DNA from 4 places in the Cupriavidus sp. GW822-FHT02D05 genome. Region 1 is predicted to be linked to each of the others. Evidence: predicted binding sites of a transcription regulator. Region 1 holds the regulator's gene; each other region holds the start of a gene.

Region 1 (4,904 bases):
GGGTGCTTTCAGGGACGGGCTTTCAGTGCCGGATCAAGGGTGCCATTGCGTCAGCAACTGGTGCACGTCGTCGGGGGTGGGCAGGGTAGCCAGTCCTTCGCGCATCTCGCGGTCGGACAGCAACTGGGCGATCTCGGAGAGAATTTCCAGATGCTGCTGGGTGGCCTGTTCGGGCACCAGCAGGAAGATCAGCAGCGCGACCGGCTTGCCGTCGGGCGACTCGAAGGGGATCGGCTCGGCCAGGCGCATGAAGGCGGCCAGTGGCTGCTTCAGTCCCTTGATGCGGCCGTGGGGGATCGCAACCCCCGCGCCCAGGCCGGTGGACCCGAGCGACTCGCGGGCGAACAGGTTGTCGGTCACGGTCGCGCGCGCTACGCCATGGTTGTTCTCGAAGAGGAGCCCGGCCTGTTCGAACACGCGCTTCTTGCTGGTGACGCTGACGTCGAGGTTGATGTTGCCGGGTGGCAGCAATTTAGCCAAACGATTCATGTGGAATGCGCAGGGTTTTCTAGTAAGCAGGCCCGGGGCCAGGAGGCGTCCCACCGGGCGGAAAGAGGTAAAAAACCAAGGCCCGAGGTTTCCACCGGGTGTCCCCCCATGCCGGTGTCGGGCGTCTGGCCATTATAGAGCAGGCCCGCTTCCGCTTTGTGCATTGCAATAGCCGATGCGCTCAAGCGGTGCTGCATGCACCGGAATGGCTAGGCCGGTCAACCATGTATTGCACAGCATACACTGGTACATATGCGTTGCGGAATCCCCTGTGTGGCCCGATCGGGTAGGCTGCAACGAAAAAGCCGCGCTCTGGGCGCGGCTTGATTCCATTTTTCAAGGGACTGACACCGACGGCCCGGTATGTGGGCCGCCAGGCACGGTCATTGCTGCATCTGCGATGCGGCCATCTGATACTTGACCGCTTCACGGTCGTGGCTCTGCACGCGATCCTTGTGGCGAATCACCTGCCGGTCGAGCTTGTCGACCAGTGCGTCGATAGCGGCATACAGGTCTTCATGATGCGCTTCGACAAAGATGTCCTTGCCCTTGAGATGTAGATTGATTTCCGCGTACTGCCGCCGGTCCTTTTCTTTTGTATTGTCGACAGAGAGCAGCACACTTACGCCAATGACTTGATCGAAATGCCTGACGATACGCTCCAGTTTCGTTTCCACGTACTCACGCAGAGGGGGCGTGATGTCCAAGTGGTGTCCACTGATCTTGAAGTTCATAGCGTTTCTCCTTCTGAAAGAGCTGCATCAGGCAGGCGATGCAGCTCGGCTACAAAGTCTTACGGAGATTGACCGCGGGAATCTTGAGCGCTTCGCGGTATTTGGCAACGGTACGCCGTGCTACCACAAAGCCTTGCTCGCCGAGCAATTCGGCAATCCGGCTATCGGACAAGGGGTTCCTAGCGTCTTCGGCTCCTATCAATTGCTTGATCAACGCACGGATTGCCGTTGATGAGGCCGCGCCGCCGGTTTCTGTGGATACGTGAGAGCCAAAAAAATACTTCAGCTCGAAAGTCCCCATCGGCGTTGCCATGTATTTATTGGTAGTCACCCGAGAGATGGTGGACTCGTGTAAACCCAGTGTATCGGCAATCTCCCGCAAAACCAAGGGGCGCATCGCAATTTCACCGTGGGTGAAGAAGTTCTTTTGACGTTCGACAATGGCTTGTGCGACGCGCAATATCGTGTCGAACCTTTGCTGGATATTCTTGATCAACCAGCGTGCTTCCTGCAGCTTTTGCTGCAGTCCGGCCGCGCCTGCATCGCCTTTTGCACCGCGCAAAATCTGCGCGTACATGTCGTTGATGCGTAGCCGCGGCATCACATCCGGGTTGAGGTGGGCGATCCATCCGCCGCTCAATTTTCGAACAAAAACATCAGGCACCACGAAGTCCGCTTCTGGCCGGCTGTAGGCATGGCCGGGATAGGGCGCGAGCGAGCGGATCAGTTCATGTGCGGCCTTGAGTTCCGGTTCGTCCACTTGCAGCGCCTTTTTAAGGCGCGTGTAATCGCGCACCGCCAGCAGCTCGAGGTGGTTGGTGACGATGCTCAGCGCCAGTTCGCGCTGCGGATGCTTGAGCCTGCGCAATTGCAGCGCCAGGCACTCGGCGGCGTTGCGTGCCCCGACGCCCGGCGGATCGAAGCTCTGCAGCAGCGTGAGCACAGCCTGGATCTCGTCGACCTCGAACTCGAGCTCCTCCGGCAGCTCGCTGCAGATTTCCTCGAGCGTGGTGCTCAGGTAGCCGTCATCGTCCAGGGACTCGACCAGGAAGATAGCCAGCCCTTTGTCGCGCAGGGAAATCTTGAGCGGCGCCAGCTGTTCCATGAGGTGTTCACGCAGCGTGGGCTCGGCGTCGCGCAGCTGCATCGGGGTTTTTTCGTCGTCTTCGCCTTGCGGGCGGCGGGCGAAGTCGTCCAGGCTCCAGTCGCTGCCGTAATCCTCATTGCTGTCAGAGTAGCTGTCGTCGGCTTCGGGCGCGCCATCGGGGCGGTTCTCGCTGGTGCCCTGGCCATCGGCGGGCGCTGGCGCGGGCGCGCTCTGCAGGTTCACCGAGCCGTCCGAAGACACGCGCAACGGGCTGTCCAGCCAGTCGTTCTCACGCTCGAGCAAGGGGTTCTCGGTCAGCGCCTGTTCCACTTCCTGCTGCAGTTCAAGCGTGGACAGTTGCAGCAGCCGGATCGACTGCTGGAGTTGCGGCGTAAGCGCGAGATGCTGCGAGAGGCGGAGCTGTAGCGACGGTTTCATGCGACCTATTTTATGCCCAACTTCCGTACTGATGGAACGGAAATTGCTATCGCTGGTGTCGCTATGATCGTTTGAAGGATAAAAGGCGACACCGAAGCCGCCCGGGGGGCGATGCGCGGCAGGCGCCGCGCGCCCTTACATGCGGAAGTTCTCGCCCAGGTAGACCTTGCGCACCGACTCGTTGGCGATGATGTCCTCAGGCTGCCCGGACGCCAGCACCGCGCCTTCGCTGATGATGTAGGCGTGGTCGCAGATGCCTAGCGTCTCGCGCACGTTGTGGTCGGTGATCAGCACGCCGATATTGCGTGCCTTGAGGAAGCTGACGATGCGCTGGATTTCGCCAACCGCGATCGGGTCGACGCCGGCGAAGGGCTCGTCGAGCAGGATGAAGCGCGGCGCGGAGGCCAGCGCGCGGGCGATTTCCACGCGGCGGCGCTCGCCGCCGGACAGCGACAGCGCCGGGTTGTCGCGCAGGTGGGCAATCTGCAGGTCATCCAGCAGGGTGTCCAGCCGGCGCTCGATCTCGGCCTTGCCCAGGGGTTTGCCATCGTTGAGCTGCAGCTCCAGCACTGCGCGGATGTTCTCCTGCACATTGAGCTTGCGGAACACGGAGGCTTCCTGCGGCAGGTAGGACAGGCCCATGCGTGCTCGCTCATGGATGGCCAGGCCGCTGATGTGTTTGTCGTCGAGCACGATATCGCCTTCGTCCAGCGCCACCAGCCCCACGATCATGTAGAACGACGTGGTCTTGCCCGCGCCGTTGGGGCCCAGCAAGCCGACCACCTCGCCGCTCTTCACGTCGAGCGACACGTCCTTGACCACGGTGCGCGAGCCGTAGCGCTTCTTCAGGTGGCGCACGACCAGCGTGCTGCTGTCCTTCAGGGTGGCGGGCTGGGACGGTGCGGTTTGGGTAGCGGTCATGAAGGTGAAGTCAGAATCCGTGGATCAGGGACGTGGCGGCGTCAGGTCAGGGGTTGACGGGGGCAGCTGCCGGCTTGAGCGGCAGCGGATTGGCTGCGGCACCGCTGGCGGGCTGCTCCTGGCGCGGCGACAACACGGCGCGCACGCGGCCCGACGGGCTGCCCGCGGTCGCGTTCTCGGCGCCGCCGCTGGCCGTGTAGAACTCGTTGCGGCTGTCATAGGTGATCACCGCGCCGCGGATCTCGTCGACCAGCTTGGCGCCGGCCAGGCGGGCCATGCGGGCGCGCCCGATCAGCTTGGACAACTCCTGCTTGCCGTCATATTCGATGCGGTCGCCCCAGCCATCGATGTACTCGTCGACGTTGTCGCGCTTCTGCCGGATATAGGCTTGCTTGCCGCCCTTGGAGGTCGCGACCGCGTACTGGTAGCCCTCGGGATCGGTACGGACTTCGGCTGCGTCGGATTTGAGCACCATGGTGCCCTTGGTCAGCACCACGTTGCCAGTCAGTACATAGACCTGCTTGACGTCATCGTAGCTGGCATTGTCGGCCTCCAGGACCAGCGGCTTTTCGCGGTCGGCCTTTTCGGCGCTGGCGGGCGCGGCCAGCGTGAGGCCCAGGACGGCGGCCAGCGTCAGCAAAGCGGCCGTGCTGCGGCGCAGACAGGACGAAGTCGTCGGGAATGGATTCATGTTGGCGTGATGGCGGTTGACGCGGGCGGTTGGTGCCCGCGGGCGGCTTCGGGGCTACTTCGTGGGACTCGCCGGCGGCGGCCCCGTGATGATGGTGCCGCGTACGTTACCCAGCAATTGTACTTCGCGAGTGACATTGTTGAAGACCAGGCCGTTGGCGGTCATCACCGACGGGCCGCGGGTCAGCTTGACAGCCTTGTCGGTCTTGACGATGTCATCGTTCACCAGCACCTGGAAATACTCCGAGGCGGCCGTCATCTGCGGATCCTTGGCGGGGTCGGGGCCCTGGGTACGCACGATGAAGGCATTGCCGAACAGGTCGATGACCGAGCCTTCCGCGTTCATCGTGCCGCGATCAGAGTGGCCGGTGACGGGCGGACGGTCGATTTCATAGGAGCGCATGGCCGGGCGCGTCACTTCGTAGGTCTGGTCGTCCTCGAAGTGGATCATCTTGTCGCCGGTGAAGCGCAGCTTGGTGTTGCCGTCCTCGGCAAGCTCGGTCGCGGAAAAACGGATCATGTAGTAATCCGGTTCATGCTTCTTG
Region 2 (4,904 bases), on a different contig from region 1:
GGCCGGCGTACGCGCCACGCGCCACGCGAGCAACGCCAGCAACGCGGCAAGGACGAGCAGCGCGATGGCAAGCACGCGGATCTGTTTGCTGGTCATGCGAACTCTCTGGTTTGGATAAATGGAATCTGGCTTAGGCACATGTCGACAAACGGCATCCGCTCGTGGCGTGGGCAGATCCTCATGTGTCAGGTGCCAGTTGCACCGTCGCGCTGCCAGTCAGCGTTGTGGGAATCGGTACCCCGGGTATGACCGGCAAGATCGCGCTTGAGGGAAGGTTCAGCGTTACCGTCACGCATACCGAGCCGCTTGGATTGGCGCAGGAGACAACTTGCGCAATATTGGCGGTGGGAATGACGCTGCTGATTGAGGCAGGCAGCACAGCCAAAGCCGTCGTCGAAGCCGCGCTCACCCGCAAGGCTTGCGTGGCAGCCGCGTTATTGGCCGATGCCCCACTGGGGTAACGCAGGGCTGCACGGGCACCTTCTTCCGCAGCAAGCGTCAGTGTCTGCTGCAGGGCCAGCACGATGCCGAAATAGACAATGCCGATCACGACAGCCAGAAGAACCGGCAGCACGATGGCAAATTCAAGCGCAGCCGTTCCGGACGAGCGCGTCCGCACGGCATGGTTTCCCCGCAATGGCATACTTCACCCGGTTATCTTTTACTTTTTGCGCCGACCGGTGGCGCGGGCGACAGGCGGTTGGCTAACAGCCCCTCGCCCGCGCGGCAGCTACCTTCCCAAAATCATCCAGACCAACAAACCGATCGCAAGGTACGCGGCGTACGGAATGCCGCGCTCCTCCGCTGTATGGCGCACCGCACCGGGGACGCTCATGCCGCCGCCTCGCTGCAACAAGCTTGTGAAATGGTCTCGCCATACAGCCCAGACCGCGCCAGCTTGCATGCGCACCAGCAAGGCATGCGCAAGCGCCAGCAGGCTGCCGACGACCCATACCGTCACCAGCCCCATGGGGCCAGTGAACAAGCCTGTGACGGCGAAGAACTTGATGTCGCCCGCGCCCATGCGGCCGAGTGCATAAACCGGCAACATGACCAGCAGGCCCGCCAGAAAGCCGAGCAGCCGGGAAGCCACCCCAGGCTCAGGAGGCGGCCCGAACGCAAGCGCCAGGCTCATTGCCACAATCGTGGCAACCAGCACGGCATTTGGTACTTTGCGATAAGCGAAATCGGTCCAGATGACTGCCGCGCAGAATAACGCGGCAATTAGGGCTAACACTTAGCCACCGGATGCGGGAAGAATGGCCGTAACCTTGCTGCTCAAGCGAGTGAACAGAGCACTGACGTCAGTGCCTAGTTGGGTGACCGTGCCGATAAGAGCCAGAGCAATGAGTCCCGCAATCAACCCGTACTCGATTGCGGTTGCCCCTTGTTCGTCCCGAAGAAAGCGTGCCAAAGCGTTTTTCATGATGTCACTCCGATTTTAATTTATGTCATCACGCAGCGTCCGCTTACCCCTCCGATACCGCCTCGCTCTTGTGGCCAGGTTAGTACCGAGCGGTAACGCTGGTGAACAATTTATAGATCAAAGCCATGTATCAACCATACCCCCCCTTGGAGTTATAGTTGTCTCAGCATAATGGCTGACGTCCGTTTGAAAACAGTGTTTTTTAAAGAGCAAAAGTTCTACTCGCGTCAAATACCACACCCGTTCGGGTGAGCCATTTGGCGCGGTGTGATGTAAAAGGATGCGCAGCCGCGGGGTAAGGACAACTGCGCACCGTAAAGACGTATCGACGTATTCGACGTATTCAGATCAACAATTAACGAGCCAGGCCACCGAGCAGATTGGTCAGCCCCGGCGTGTTCGGCGTGCTCGATGTCGTCGTAGCCGCACCCGCTGCAGCGTTGCGCGCGCCGCTCAGCACGCCCGTCACAGGCGCCAGCAAACCGGCCAAAGGTCCCAGCGCGCCGGCAGTGCCAGTGCCCGCGGCAGCACCACCCGTCACGCCCCCCAGCAAGCCTGTCACGGGAGCCAGCATGCCTGCCGCGCCTGCGCCCGTGCCCGAGCTGGAACCGCCCGCGATGCCGCCAAGAGGCAGGTTGCCGAGCAACCCGCCGAGCGGATTGCCGCCGGTGCCGTTGCCGTGCACCAGCACGCCGGCCCCGGCGACGGTCTTGCCGGCCTCGGTCACGACACCGCCGAGGCTGGAGACCAATGGGGCCTGGGTATTGGTCAGCAGGCTGCCGCCGCTGGCCACGGAGTTGCCAAGGGTTGCCAGCAGCTTGTCCAGCGGCGCGCCAAGGCCGGTGGCTCCGCCAACCGTTTGCGTAGCGGTGGTAACCTGCGTGGTCAGCGGCACGATCACCTTGCTCACGCTGCCGGTGACTTGCGCCACGGGGCCGGTCGAGAGCGCCTCGCCGAGCTTGCCACCGGCCATCGTCACCGCGCCGCCAACCTGATTGACCAGGCCGCCCACGGGTGTGGTCACCGCGCCTAGCGGCGCCAGTTGCCCGGTGCCGAGGCTGCTCACGAGATCGCCCGCGCTCGATACCGTGACGCCGGCTTTCTGCACCACGTTGCCCGTGCTGGACACGGTGATGCCAAGCGGATCGGTGACTGCACCCATCTTGCCAAGGCCGTCGCGCACACCCACGCCTAGCGTGCCAACCGTGTTCCCCGCATTTACCACTACGCCGCCGAGCGCGTTGCGCGTGGCGTCAGGCAGCAGCGGCACTTGCGCAGCCTGGATCTGCTTGCCGATATCGCTCACCGCATTGCCCGCTGCCACCACCGTATTGCCCACGCCTTCAGTGACCTTGGCGGTGGGCGTGGTGTCGGGCGTCGCAGCCGGTGTATTCGGAGGGGGCGTGGTTGGCGTGACGGCGCTGGGGCTCACGCCGCTGCCGGATCCGCCGGAGGAGCAACCTGCCAGCAGCAACAGTGCGGCGGCACAGGCGAGGGTCATGGATGACATCGGGGCGAAATGCGCTTTCATGGGATCTCCTGGTCTTCCTCGCGGAAGGTTCTCCTTTGGAACTGCAATCGAATTGGCTCTTGGACGATGCATGCGAAGCCTTGAGCGCGGAACGCAATACCGCAATACGACGAAGGCGTTTGCTCCGCGCCGCGCTGTGCGCCGCGCTTGTCGGGAGTCAATACCGCAAGCTGCGTGCCAGCTGCATGGCACGCTGTCGGCAAGGCAGGCCATCACCGCTGGCGCCGCCGCGCAAACCGTTGATTGACGCGGGATGGCGAACATGGGCCAGTCACGCGTCACGTTGCACAGCAAGGCGCCCCCAAGCCGCGCGGCGTGTTACGTGCTACGTAACATGTTCCCCCCTCGATGTTCCCGATGCGCAACTGCGCACGCACCGCCTGCCCACACGTTGCCGACACGGTGGCATGCGGCAGCGGCGCAGGGAACAAGTCCGCGTTGTTCCGTATCGGCGCCGCGGCGTTACGTAACGCGTAACACTGAAACACCGCACAGCGCGCTCATGTCTGGTCCTTTACCGGCTATGTCTCATCCTCTTCAAACCCAAGCGCGGCAAGGCTTGGCGCGTTTTTATCCGGCGTCCGCGCACGAGCCGGCGGCATGCTGGCACGCACTGGCACACCCTTTGCGCTATGGAGTGACACCACGGCAGGCGCCACGCGCTCCGTGATTTCACGACGGGAAGAAAAAAGGGAAAAGGTCATGCGTACTCAACAGATCCTCATCACGGCACTGCTCGGCTCGCTGTTGGCACTTGGCGGTTGCGCAAGTGGTGGTGGCACAACGTCCATGGATACCGGCAGTGGTGCGGGCACCGGCAATGGCGGCGGTACCAGCGCAGGCACCGCCGGCGGCAGCGGCACCAACGCCAGCACGGGCGGTGGCAGCAACGGCGGCAATAACGGTGGGAACAACGGCGGCAACAATGGCGGAAACAACGGTGGCAATAACGGTGGCAACACGGCCGCGCTGACGCCGACCAGCAAGATCGTCGATCAGGCGGGTGGCGTCGTGACCTCCGCCGGCAACGCTGTGAGCGACCTCGGCACGCAGATCAAGAACACCAACCTGCCGATTCTCTCGACCCAATCCAAGGATGGCCTGGGTGGCGTGGTCGGTTCGCTCGGCGCCGCGGTCAGCACCCTGGGCAACGGCGTGCAAAACGGCCTGGGCAACATCCCTAATGCCACCAACCCGCTCGGCACCACGGTGGCAAGCACCGGCGGCGTAGTCAGTCAGGTGGGCAATGCCGTGACCAACGCCGGCTCGCTCGTCAGCGGCCTGGGCAGCGGTCCGCTGTCGCCCCTGGCAGCCGTCACCACACCGGTGGGCTCACTGGTTTCGCAAGTCGGCACCGCGGTCAATGGCGCGGGCGCCCAGCTCGGCGCGGCCCTCTCGACCGGCCCCGTGGAGCAGCTCACCGGCGGCGTCAGCAGGCTCATCGTGCCGCTCACCTCGCAACTCACCAGCACCACGCAGACGCTCGGGGCGGCAACCGGCCTGGGAGCTCCGGTCAACAATCTCCTGGCGACGCTTGGCGGCGGCCTGGCCACGGCGGGCAACACAATCAAGCAGACCAACACGCCGGTGGTGTCGGGCGTGGGCGGCATCGTCGCTGGCGCGGGCAGCACGGTGGCCGCGCTTGGCGGCGTGGCCTACAACCCGAGCGGCACGGGTACTGGCAACCCGCTGGCGCCGGTCACGAGCCTGCTGGGCGGCCTCACGGGTGGTCTGACGGGTGGCAACGCAAGCGGCCCGCTCGCGCCTGTCACCAACCTGGTCAGCGGCCTGACGGGCGGGCTCACCGGCGGCCTGGGCAGTGGTAGCGCGAGCGGCCCGCTCGCGCCCGTCACCAGCCTGGTCAGTGGCCTGACCGGCGGGCTCACCGGCGGCCTCGGCAGCGGCAGCGCAAGCAGCCCGCTCGCGCCTGTCACCAACCTTGTCAGC
Region 3 (4,904 bases), on a different contig from region 1:
CGGCCACCAGGTAGCTATCCGCCGCACGCTCGCCACCCAGCGGCACGGCCAAATCGGCCAGCCGGGCATGCGCGGCATTGCGATCGGCATCCGAATACACGGCCACGCTCTTGATACCTAGCGCACGCAGGGTGCGAATGGCCCGCACGGCGATCTCGCCACGATTGGCGATCAGTACGGTGTGGAACATCGGCGCTCCCGGGTCAGGTTGCGTTGGCGTCCGCGCTGGCGAGATAGGCGCGCCAGCCGCCAAATGCCGTGATATCGCTGGCGCCTTCCAGGCCTCGGGGTTCGCAGATGAACCCGGTAACTTGCCGGCCGTCTTCCAGCAGCAGCTTGCCGATGCCAAGGGGCGCGGGAATCTCCGCGACGAAGGCGCCAAAGCTGGCCAGTGGCACATCCCAGAGCTCGACTTCGATCGGCGCGCCCTGCCCTGTGCCGATATGCACCAGCCCGGGCTTGGGCGGGATCGTGTCCGCCAGCGCATAAAGCCGGTAGCACGGCGCCGTGTTGCAAGCCTCCACAAAGGCCGCGTGGCGCGTGAGCAGTTGATGGTTAAGCGGCATGCCGCTAAGGTGGGCGCCGACCACGGCCAGCCGCACCGATCCCGGCGTGACCGGCGTCGCGCGCTGCGCACCAACGGGACAAGCCCGCCCGGTGGCGCCCAGCGGCAACGCTTGCGCCGTCTGCCACTGCCGGCCAAAGCGGGCCAACGCGCGGTCCGCCCAGGCCGGGGCAATCAGCGTGATGCCGGCAGGCAGGCCGTCCTCGCGCGCACCGGCCGGCAGCGCCAGCGCCGACAGGTCAGCCAGGTTGGCGAAGTTGGTATAGGTGCCAAGCCGCGCGTTCAGGCGGATCGGATCGTCCTGCACCGCGGCCAGCGTATAGATCGACGGCGCGCTCGGCACCACCAGCGCATCGACCGTTGCCAGCGCCAGGTGGATAGCGCGGGTCAGCGCCGCGCGCCGGTACTCGGCGCTGAACGCGTCCATCGCGCTATAGCGGCCCGCTTCCTCCACGATCACGCGAACGACCGGATCGATGGCTTCCGGCTGGCTGGCGTGAAGCTGGCTCACCGCCAGGAAGCGTTCGGCCACCCATGGCCCCTGGTAGAGCAGTGCGGCCAACTCGGCGAATGGCGAAAAATCAATCGGCACCAGCTTGGCGCCCATGGCCTGCAAGTCCGTCAGCGCTTGCTCGAAACTGGCCTGCGCCTGCGTATCGCCAAAGAATGCCGGCGCATCGGGAATGCCCAGCACGGGCGATGGCGCCAGCGCGGCAGGCGCGCTCTGCGGATAGGTGCGCGAGTAAGGATCGTCGTGGTCGAAGCCGCCGGCGATCTCCGCCACCAGCGCGGCATCGTCGACCGTCAGCGCAAACACGCAGACGCAGTCCAGCGTGCGGCAGGCCGGCACCACGCCGGCGCTGGAGAGCCAGCCCCGGGTCGGCTTGAGGCCCACGATATTGTTGAATGCCGCGGGAATGCGCCCCGAGCCCGCCGTATCGGTCCCGAGTGAGAACGGCACCCAGCCGCGCGCCACCGAAGACGCCGAGCCCGAACTGGAGCCACCGCTGACATATGCCGCATCGAAGGTGTTGGGCACCGCGCCGTAAGGCGAACGCACGCCCACCAGGCCCGTGGCGAACTGATCCAGGTTAGCCTTGGCCACCACAATGGCCCCGGCCGCGCGCAGCCGCGCCACCGCGCCGGCATCGCGCTCGGCCACATACGCAAACGCGGGACACGCCGCCGTGGTGGGCCACCCTGCCACGTCGATGTTGTCTTTCACCACGAACGGCACGCCGTAGAGGGGAAACGCATCGAGCTTGCCGCCCGCTTCTTCAACGCGCGCGGCCAGCGCAGCTAGCTGGGACTGCAGCCGCGCCGCATCCAGCCGCGCGATCCAGGCCGGGTCCGCTGCGTCCAGGTCCAGGAACGGCGCCAGCGCGTCCGCGGGCGAGGCGCCTCGCGTCTTGTAGAGCTGTTGCCAGTCAGGCAGCGTTCGGCAACTGCCAAGCCTGGCGGCGGATCGGCGCAGAGGCGTCTTGCTGGTCATCGCTTGTATCCCAGGTTGTATACATGAGGGCGTTGCAGACCAACAAAGCAGGAGACATGCCATGTAAGAAGGAAAATGTATTCAAATGTGTTCCTCTTACATATCAGGGAGATTGGTCACCAGGGCGCCTTCGCGGGCCGAATACGCATGCAGGGCACCCGCGCAAGCCGCACCATGGGGCGGCTTGCGTGGACCTAAACAGTGCCTGTGGGAACGACCGAGCCGCAATGTGGTGCGTCGTGGGCCGGCTCCGCTAGCGCTTGGTTTATCCCGGCGTTTCACGCGCTGGCGAAGTACCTGCTGGCCAGGCCGCGCTGATCGCGGCGGGCTGGCTATTTCGTGCGCCGCGGCGCGCGCGCCGGCCTCTTCGCACCGGCCGGCGGCGCGGCCAATTGCCCGGCCGCTGCCCGCAGGCATTCGACCAGCTGGATGCTGCTGGGCGTGGGCCGCCCCTCGCGCAGCGTGATCACGCCCACTGGCGGCAGCTCCAGCGCTATGTCCATGGGCAGGATATGGAAGCGGCCTTCCCGCTCGAACTGCTGCCCCACCGACCTGGCCAGGAAGCCCACGGCATCTAGCTGGGAGACGAAGGTGGTGATGCCAAGGTAGGACGACGACTCGATCAGGTCGGTTGGTGGCTGCAACCCAAAGCGGTAGAACTCCTGCTCGATCTTGACCCGTAGCGAGGCCCATGGCGGCGGCACCACGCAAGGCATGCCGGCCAGGTCCGCCCAGCCCGGTGCACGCTTGCTTGCCAGCGCGTGGCCGCTGCGCACCACCGCCACCATCGGCTCGTTATAGAGCGGCTCGGTGATGAGGTCCGGGGCGGCGTAGCCAGGCTCCAGCCGCCCCACGATCAGGTCCAGTTCGCTGATGCGCAGCTTGGGCAGCAGGTGGGGCAGGTCGCCCTCCTCCACCAGCACGGTGGCCTGGGCCGAGCGCTGCTTGAGCAGGCCTATGGCTTGCGCCAGCAGCACCGGCAGGGCCGCGCCCATCGATCCCACCCGGGTGCGCCCGGCGGCGCCGCTGGCCTCCGCGGCGATCTCGTCGCGCGTGCGCTCATATTGCGCCAGCACCGAGCGGGCAAAACGCACCAGCGACGCGCCCGCCAGCGTGGGCTCGGTGCCGCGGGTGGAGCGCGTGAAGAGCGTCAGGCCTAGCGTCTTCTCCACCTCGGTGAGCATCTTGGAGACGGCTGGCTGGCTGACGGAGAGGAACTCGGCGGTATGGCCGAGATGGCGGAACTCGTCCAGCGCCACCACCAGTTGCAGGTGGCGTAGCTTGATATTGGAGCGCAGGGCGCGGTCGATCTGGGGCATGCCACGATTCTACTTAACTTTAAGGTTATGAAGCCATTCCGATGATTGATTGGATTGTTATGAATGGCTTTGCCACAATCCAGCCTGACCGGTGGACGTTGCCACCAGCCCATGACTCCAATAACGACACCCTGCGAGGACGACACATGACCGCACCCCACGGCATCAACCACGGGCGGCGCCGCCTGCTCATCAGCGGCGCCGCTGCCGCCACGGCTGCGACGGCTGGCAGTGCCGGCCTGTTGCTGCCGGGCCTCGCACGTGCCGCCGACTATCCGGACCGGCCCATCACCTTCATCTGCCCGTGGCCCGTTGGCGGCACCGCCGACCAGTCCATGCGCGCGCTGTGCCAGGTGGCGTCCGGCGTACTCAAGCAATCCATCGTGGTGGAAAACCGCGCCGGCGCATCGGGCATGATCGGCACCAAGGCACTGGCCCGCGCCAAGCCGGACGGCTACACCATCGGCCAGGTGCCGATCTCGGTGACGCGCTTCTCGCAGCTTGGCATGCTGCAGTTGGACCCGCGCAGCGAGCTGACCTACCTGGCGCGCACCTCCGGCCAGACCTTCGGCATCGCGGTGCCGGCGAACTCGCGCTTCAAGTCGCTCAAGGACGTCGTGGCCGAGGCCAAGGCGCATCCGGGCAAGCTCACCTATGCGCATGCCGGCATCGGCGGCGCCACCCACGTGGGCATGGAAGAATTCGCGCAGGCCGCCGGTGTGCGCTTCAATGCCATCGCCTACAAGGGCGGCGCGCAGGCCTTGCAGGACGTGCTCGCCGGGCAAGTGGACCTGCTGGCCGATTCCAGCTCGTGGGCGCCCCACGTGGAAGCCGGCAAGCTGCGCCTGCTGGCCACCTGGGGCGACCAGCGCACGCCGCGCTTCAAGGACACGCCGACGCTCAAGGAACTGGGCTACAACGTGGTGGTGGAAGCGCCCAATGGCATCGGCGCGCCCGTCGGCCTGGATCCGGCGGTGGAAAAGAAGCTGCGCGACGCCTTCCGCCAGGCCGTGGCTAGCAAGGAATTCCAGCAGGTCGCCGCCCGCATCGACGCGCCGGTGATGTACCTGGACGGCCCGGAATACAAGCGCTACATCAGCACGGTGTACGAGCAGGAAACCCACCTGATCCAGCGCCTCAAGCTCAAAGAACTGCTGCAACAAGGCTGACCCAACGTGAACTCCGCCGCCCTGATCCGCCTGCATGCGAACGACAACGTCCTGATTGCCCGGGACGCCCTGAGCCTTGGCCAGCACCTGCCTGAACTGGGGCTGCGCGTGCGCGCCCAGGTGCCCGCGGGGCACAAGATTGCCGCCTGCGCCATTGCCAAGGGCACCCGGATCCGCAAGTTCGACACCGTGATCGGCGTGGCCGAGCGCGACATCGAGGCCGGTGATCATGTGCATTCGCACAACCTGGCGCTGGTGGATTTCTATCGCGACCCGGGTTTCTGCCAGGACGTGCGGCCGGTGGACTATGTGCCCGAGGCCGAGCGCGCCACCTTCATGGGGTTCGTGCGGCCCGACGG
Region 4 (4,904 bases), on a different contig from region 1:
TGGTGAACGGCGCTGGCCTGGCCATGGCCACCATGGACACCATCAAGCTGTTCGGCGGCGAGCCGGCCAACTTCCTGGACGTGGGCGGCGGTGCCACCACCGAGAAGGTGACCGAAGCCTTCAAGCTGATGCTGAAGAACCCGAACCTGAAGGCCATCCTGGTCAACATCTTCGGCGGCATCATGCGTTGCGACGTGATCGCCGAAGGCGTGATCGCTGCATCCAAGGCCGTGTCGCTGTCCGTGCCGCTGGTCGTGCGCATGAAGGGCACCAACGAAGAGATCGGCAAGAAGATGCTGGCCGACTCGGGCCTGCCCATCATCGCCGCCGATACCATGGAAGAAGCTGCCCAGAAGGTCGTGGCTGCTGCCGCGGGCAAGTAAGCCAGACGCGAACACGAACGCCAGCAGCGCGCCGGGGCCAGGCCTTCGCGCGCTGCTTTGAGCCAAGCAAAGGATTACAGCATGTCGATTCTGATTAATAAAGACACCAAGGTCATCACCCAGGGCATCACCGGCAAGACCGGCCAGTTCCACACCCGTGGCTGCCGCGACTATGCCAACGGCAAGAACTGCTTCGTTGCCGGCGTGAACCCGAAGAAAGCGGGCGAAGACTTCGAAGGCATTCCCATCTACGCAAGCGTCAAGGATGCCAAGGCATCGACCGGCGCCACCGTGTCCGTGATCTACGTGCCGCCCGCAGGCGCCGCTGCCGCCATCTGGGAAGCCGTTGACGCTGACCTGGACCTGGTGGTCTGCATCACCGAAGGCATCCCCGTGCGCGACATGATGGAGCTCAAGGACAAGATGGCCAAGGGCAACAAGAAGACCCTGTTGCTGGGACCGAACTGCCCGGGCCTGATCACGCCTGACGAAATCAAGATCGGCATCATGCCGGGCCACATCCACCGCAAGGGCCGCATCGGCGTGGTGTCGCGCTCGGGCACGCTGACCTATGAAGCAGTCGGTCAGCTGACCGCGCTGGGCATGGGCCAGTCGTCGGCAGTCGGCATTGGTGGCGACCCCATCAACGGCCTGAAGCACATCGACATCATGAAGATGTTCAACGACGATCCCGAAACGGACGCCGTGGTCATGATCGGCGAAATCGGTGGTCCGGACGAAGCCAACGCGGCTTACTGGATCAAGGAAAACATGAAGAAGCCGGTGGTTGGCTTCATCGCTGGCGTGACCGCGCCTCCGGGCAAGCGCATGGGCCACGCCGGCGCGCTGATCTCGGGCGGTGCCGACACGGCGCAAGCCAAGCTGGAAATCATGGAAGCCTGCGGTATCAAGGTCACCAAGAACCCGTCGGAAATGGCTCGCCTGCTCAAGTCGATCCTGTAAATACCGGTCTGCAGCCTCCCGCCTCCGGGCGGGAAAGCTTGCCGGAGCCGGAGCGCTCGCGTGACTGCGACCGCACACCGGCTCTCCATGCCCCCGCCTCCGTGCGGGGGCATGTCATTCTGGAGTACCGTTACCTAGGGTATCTCCCAAGGTGCGCGACATGCCGATTGAAACCGAATCGAAAGCTTGATACGGTAAATCTTCATGTCTGAAGACTCAGACATCCGAAATTCCGCATGCGGCACAGTTGTTGGTGACGCAATGTGGCGTTCGAATCATAATTTAAGAAACTCGAGGAGCTTTACCGTGGAACTGCTGTCCTCCACCGCTTTCTGGATTGCGTTGGGATCCATCATCCTGACCAACATCGTGCTATCCGGCGACAACGCCGTGGTGATCGCGCTGGCCTCCCGCAACCTCCCGCCCGCCCAGCAGAAGAAGGCCATCTTCTGGGGCAGCGCCGCCGCCATCATCATGCGGGTGGTGCTCACGGTTGCCGCGGTCAAGCTGCTGAGCCTGCCGTACCTGAAGATCGTCGGCGCCATCCTGCTGGTCTACATCGGCGTGCAACTGCTCACCGGCGATGACGACGAAGAAGGCCACTCGGCCAAGGACAACATCTGGGCCGCGATCCGCACCATCCTGATCGCCGACCTGGTGATGTCGCTCGACAACGTGGTGGCCGTGGCCGCCGCAGCGCAGAAGGGGCCGGAAGGCAGCCAGCTGATGCTGCTGATCCTGGGCCTGGGCCTGTCGATCCCCCTGATCGTGTTCGGCAGCACCATCCTGCTCAAGGTCATGGACCGCTTCCCCATCATCATCGTGCTGGGCGCCGCGCTGCTGGGCTACCTGGCCGGTGAAATGCTGGTCAGCGACCCGGTGGACGCAGCATGGTTCGAGATGCACGTGCCGCATGCCCACCTGGTGTTCGGCGTGATCGGCGCCGCGCTGGTGGTGGTGGTTGGCAAGCTGCTGAGCAGGCGAGCGCCACAGACGGCCTGATGGGCTGTGACCCGTCCTGGGACGGGTTTGTAGATGAGGTGGTGCCCCGTTCGTTGGGGCACTGCCGGACAGACGGGTGGCCCGGGAGCCGCCCGTTTTGTTTTTGGGCCGTAGCGCAGGCCACTTAGCGGATTCGGCGGTGATTTCAGTGTGGTTTCAGACTGACTTAAGCCAAAACGTAGGCTTACTGACCCGCCGCGTCATACTTAGTGACAAAATTTGCGCGGGATCAACACCCGGAAGGGCCTGAAGTGGCGAAAATTGTCACTCGCCGACGAGACATCAAGACTTGGCGGCGCTGGCACGCTAAGTGCTAAGAACGTACAGCATCACATGAAACAAGATGTTTCGATTTGTATCCAAAATTCCTTCGAGGGGTCAATCATGCAACAACGGGTGCAACAAATGAAAAAACTGGGCCGCCGAGTCCAGAAGGGCTTCACGCTGATCGAACTGATGATCGTGGTTGCGATTATCGGTATCTTGGCGGCGATTGCTATTCCGCAGTATCAGGATTATGTGACTCGTGCTCGCTGGACTGAAAATGTTACGTCAATTGCAGGGATGAAGCAGGCTATTGCAGAGTGCGTTCAGCAAAATGCAATGGCTCCCGCAGCGGTGATCGGCGCACCGTGCGACTCGTTTGCTGCGCTGAGCGCTGCTAATACTGGAGTCGGCTTCACTGCGCTGCCTGCTCCCAAGTATGAGGCAGCAGCTACTCCCGTGGCATACGCTGCGGGGGTGATCACGCTTACTGGCTCGGCTCAAGTTGGCGGCTGCGTAGTAACGTTTACGCCTTCCATCACTGCTTCCGCCGTGACCTGGGCTTCAGCTACGGCCGCTGGTTGTACTAAGGGACAGACCGGGATTTAACCGAACGGCAAATTCAGAAAAAGCGCCTTCGGGCGCTTTTTTTTTCCCCACTCCCCAAGCTATCATCCGCCTTCTGCCCACAAGGCATAACAAGGCACCCCGCATGCTGCCCTCCCGGTCAGCCATCCCTCTCAGCTTCCTCGCCGTAGCGGTCACGCTACCGCTGCTGGTCTCCCGGCACACGCTTCCGCTTGCCACGTTCTATGGCGAATGGACTTCGGCATTGCTGTTTGCGCTCGCCGTCATCGTGCTGGGCGCCTTGGCACAGCGGCAAGGCAGGAGCACGGCCTACCAGGCCGCTCCCGCCCAGTTCCCCTGGATCGTCCTCTTTCCCCTCTGGCTGATCGCCACCGGCATCACGCAGACGCTGACCGGCATGGCTGATGTGTCGGGCAGCCGGTTGCTGACTGAGCTCTCGCTGGCGCTGGGCGCCGCGGTGATGTGGGCTGCGTGGCGCCAGGGCCGTGCCGCGTCGTCCGTGGAGCGGCAGGCGATGGTGGATGTGTTGGCCATCGCCTGGCTGGTGGCCGGGCTGCTGGGCACGCTGGCGCAATGGGTGCAGGTGTTTGGCCTGGAGCCGGACACGCTGGGGATGGTGTCCACTTACTTTTACGACGATAACCGCCGTCTGTGGGGCAACCTGAACCAGCCGAACCACCAGGCTACGGTGCAAGGTATCGCGCTGGCGGCGGCTGTCTGGCTGGCGGCGCGCGGGTGGTTGCGGGTGCCGGCCTGGCTGGCGGCGGCGGTGCTGTTGGTGAGCGGGATCGTGCTGTCCGGCTCGCGCACGGGTGTGTTGCATGTGGGGCTGGCCGCGGTTTATGCGCTGGTGGCTGCCTGGATGGCGCGGGGCGGGGCGGCGTTTGGCGGTCCGGGCGACCCGGGCGGGTTCGCCGGCGCCACGCAGCGCGCCGGCCACGCCGGGCGCAACCCCATGCGGCGTCCCGCCGGGCTGGCGTTTGCCGCGGTGGCCATGGTGGTTTTGCTGCTGGTCTTGCAGCCGGCGATCAAGAGCGCTGGACAGGCGATGGACTGGCGCCTCTTCGATACCGTGGCGCAGATGCGGGGGGGCGACCAGCTCTCGTGGCGCGCCGCGATGTGGACGCACGCGTGGGCGATGTTCCGCGCCCACCCATGGCTTGGGGTGGGATGGGGTGAGTATGGCTGGGCGCAGTTCCAGCAGCTCGCGCAGGTGGGCGTGAAAGTCGAGATGTCGCTGCATGCGCACAATGCCGTGCTGGATATGCTGGCCAAGATGGGCGTGATCGGCGCGGCGGGCGTGTTCCTGAGCCTGCTGGCGTGGCTATGGCGCGTGGCGCGCCAGCGCTTGTGGCGCGGGGATGCGCGCGAGCGCGCGCAGGCGGGGCTGGTGCTGACCTGGCTGGCGATGCTGTGCGCGCATTCGATGCTGGAGTACCCGCTGCACTACTTGTATTTCGTGCTGCCGTTCTGCTTCATGCTGGGCTGGCTGGAACCATCGGGGTTCGGCCGCTTGCGCATGCCGCGCGGGTTTACCGTGCTGGCGGGCCTGGCATTCGCCGGCGTGGCGGCGGCCATCCTGACGACAATGTGGCAGGACTACCGCCGTGCGGAGGCGCGCGAGTACGCCCGTGCCGAGCGCCGGGCCGCATTGCCGATGCCGAACTTCTGGTTTCGGCAGGCTGCCGCGTCGGACGCGATCGA

The links. Region 1 encodes sigma-54, which starts transcription at its own class of promoters, with help from an activator protein. Its sites were predicted from a motif close to TGGCANGNAANCTGCTTT; they were not measured.
Region 2: the regulator sigma-54 is predicted to act here: its motif matches at 3,120-3,137, upstream of AC1RQK_RS14880 (collagen-like triple helix repeat-containing protein).
Region 3: the regulator sigma-54 is predicted to act here: its motif matches at 2,102-2,119, upstream of atzF (allophanate hydrolase).
Region 4: the regulator sigma-54 is predicted to act here: its motif matches at 2,648-2,665, upstream of AC1RQK_RS36230 (pilin).

What each region holds. Positions count from the first base shown of each region.
Region 1 covers NZ_JBXAOE010000013.1:181,313-186,216, forward strand. The annotation lists gene ptsN (PTS IIA-like nitrogen regulatory protein PtsN) at 34-489, opposite strand; gene hpf (ribosome hibernation-promoting factor, HPF/YfiA family) at 873-1,223, opposite strand; gene AC1RQK_RS19095 (RNA polymerase factor sigma-54) at 1,273-2,748, opposite strand; gene lptB (LPS export ABC transporter ATP-binding protein) at 2,884-3,669, opposite strand; gene lptA (lipopolysaccharide transport periplasmic protein LptA) at 3,716-4,360, opposite strand; gene lptC (LPS export ABC transporter periplasmic protein LptC) at 4,415-4,904, opposite strand, start outside.
Region 2 covers NZ_JBXAOE010000010.1:34,118-39,021, reverse strand. The annotation lists gene cpaB (Flp pilus assembly protein CpaB) at 1-96, opposite strand, end outside; gene AC1RQK_RS14895 (TadE/TadG family type IV pilus assembly protein) at 179-643, opposite strand; gene AC1RQK_RS14890 (A24 family peptidase) at 731-1,237, opposite strand; gene AC1RQK_RS14885 (Flp family type IVb pilin) at 1,238-1,426, opposite strand; gene AC1RQK_RS14880 (collagen-like triple helix repeat-containing protein) at 1,782-2,957, opposite strand; gene AC1RQK_RS14875 (collagen-like triple helix repeat-containing protein) at 3,660-4,904, shown strand, end outside.
Region 3 covers NZ_JBXAOE010000017.1:104,820-109,723, reverse strand. The annotation lists gene uca (urea carboxylase) at 1-190, opposite strand, end outside; gene atzF (allophanate hydrolase) at 204-2,057, opposite strand; gene AC1RQK_RS22740 (LysR substrate-binding domain-containing protein) at 2,390-3,376, opposite strand; gene AC1RQK_RS22735 (tripartite tricarboxylate transporter substrate binding protein) at 3,523-4,545, shown strand; gene AC1RQK_RS22730 (UxaA family hydrolase) at 4,552-4,904, shown strand, end outside.
Region 4 covers NZ_JBXAOE010000042.1:4,763-9,666, forward strand. The annotation lists gene sucC (ADP-forming succinate--CoA ligase subunit beta) at 1-383, shown strand, start outside; gene sucD (succinate--CoA ligase subunit alpha) at 465-1,346, shown strand; gene AC1RQK_RS36225 (TerC family protein) at 1,653-2,348, shown strand; gene AC1RQK_RS36230 (pilin) at 2,754-3,221, shown strand; gene AC1RQK_RS36235 (PglL family O-oligosaccharyltransferase) at 3,325-4,904, shown strand, end outside.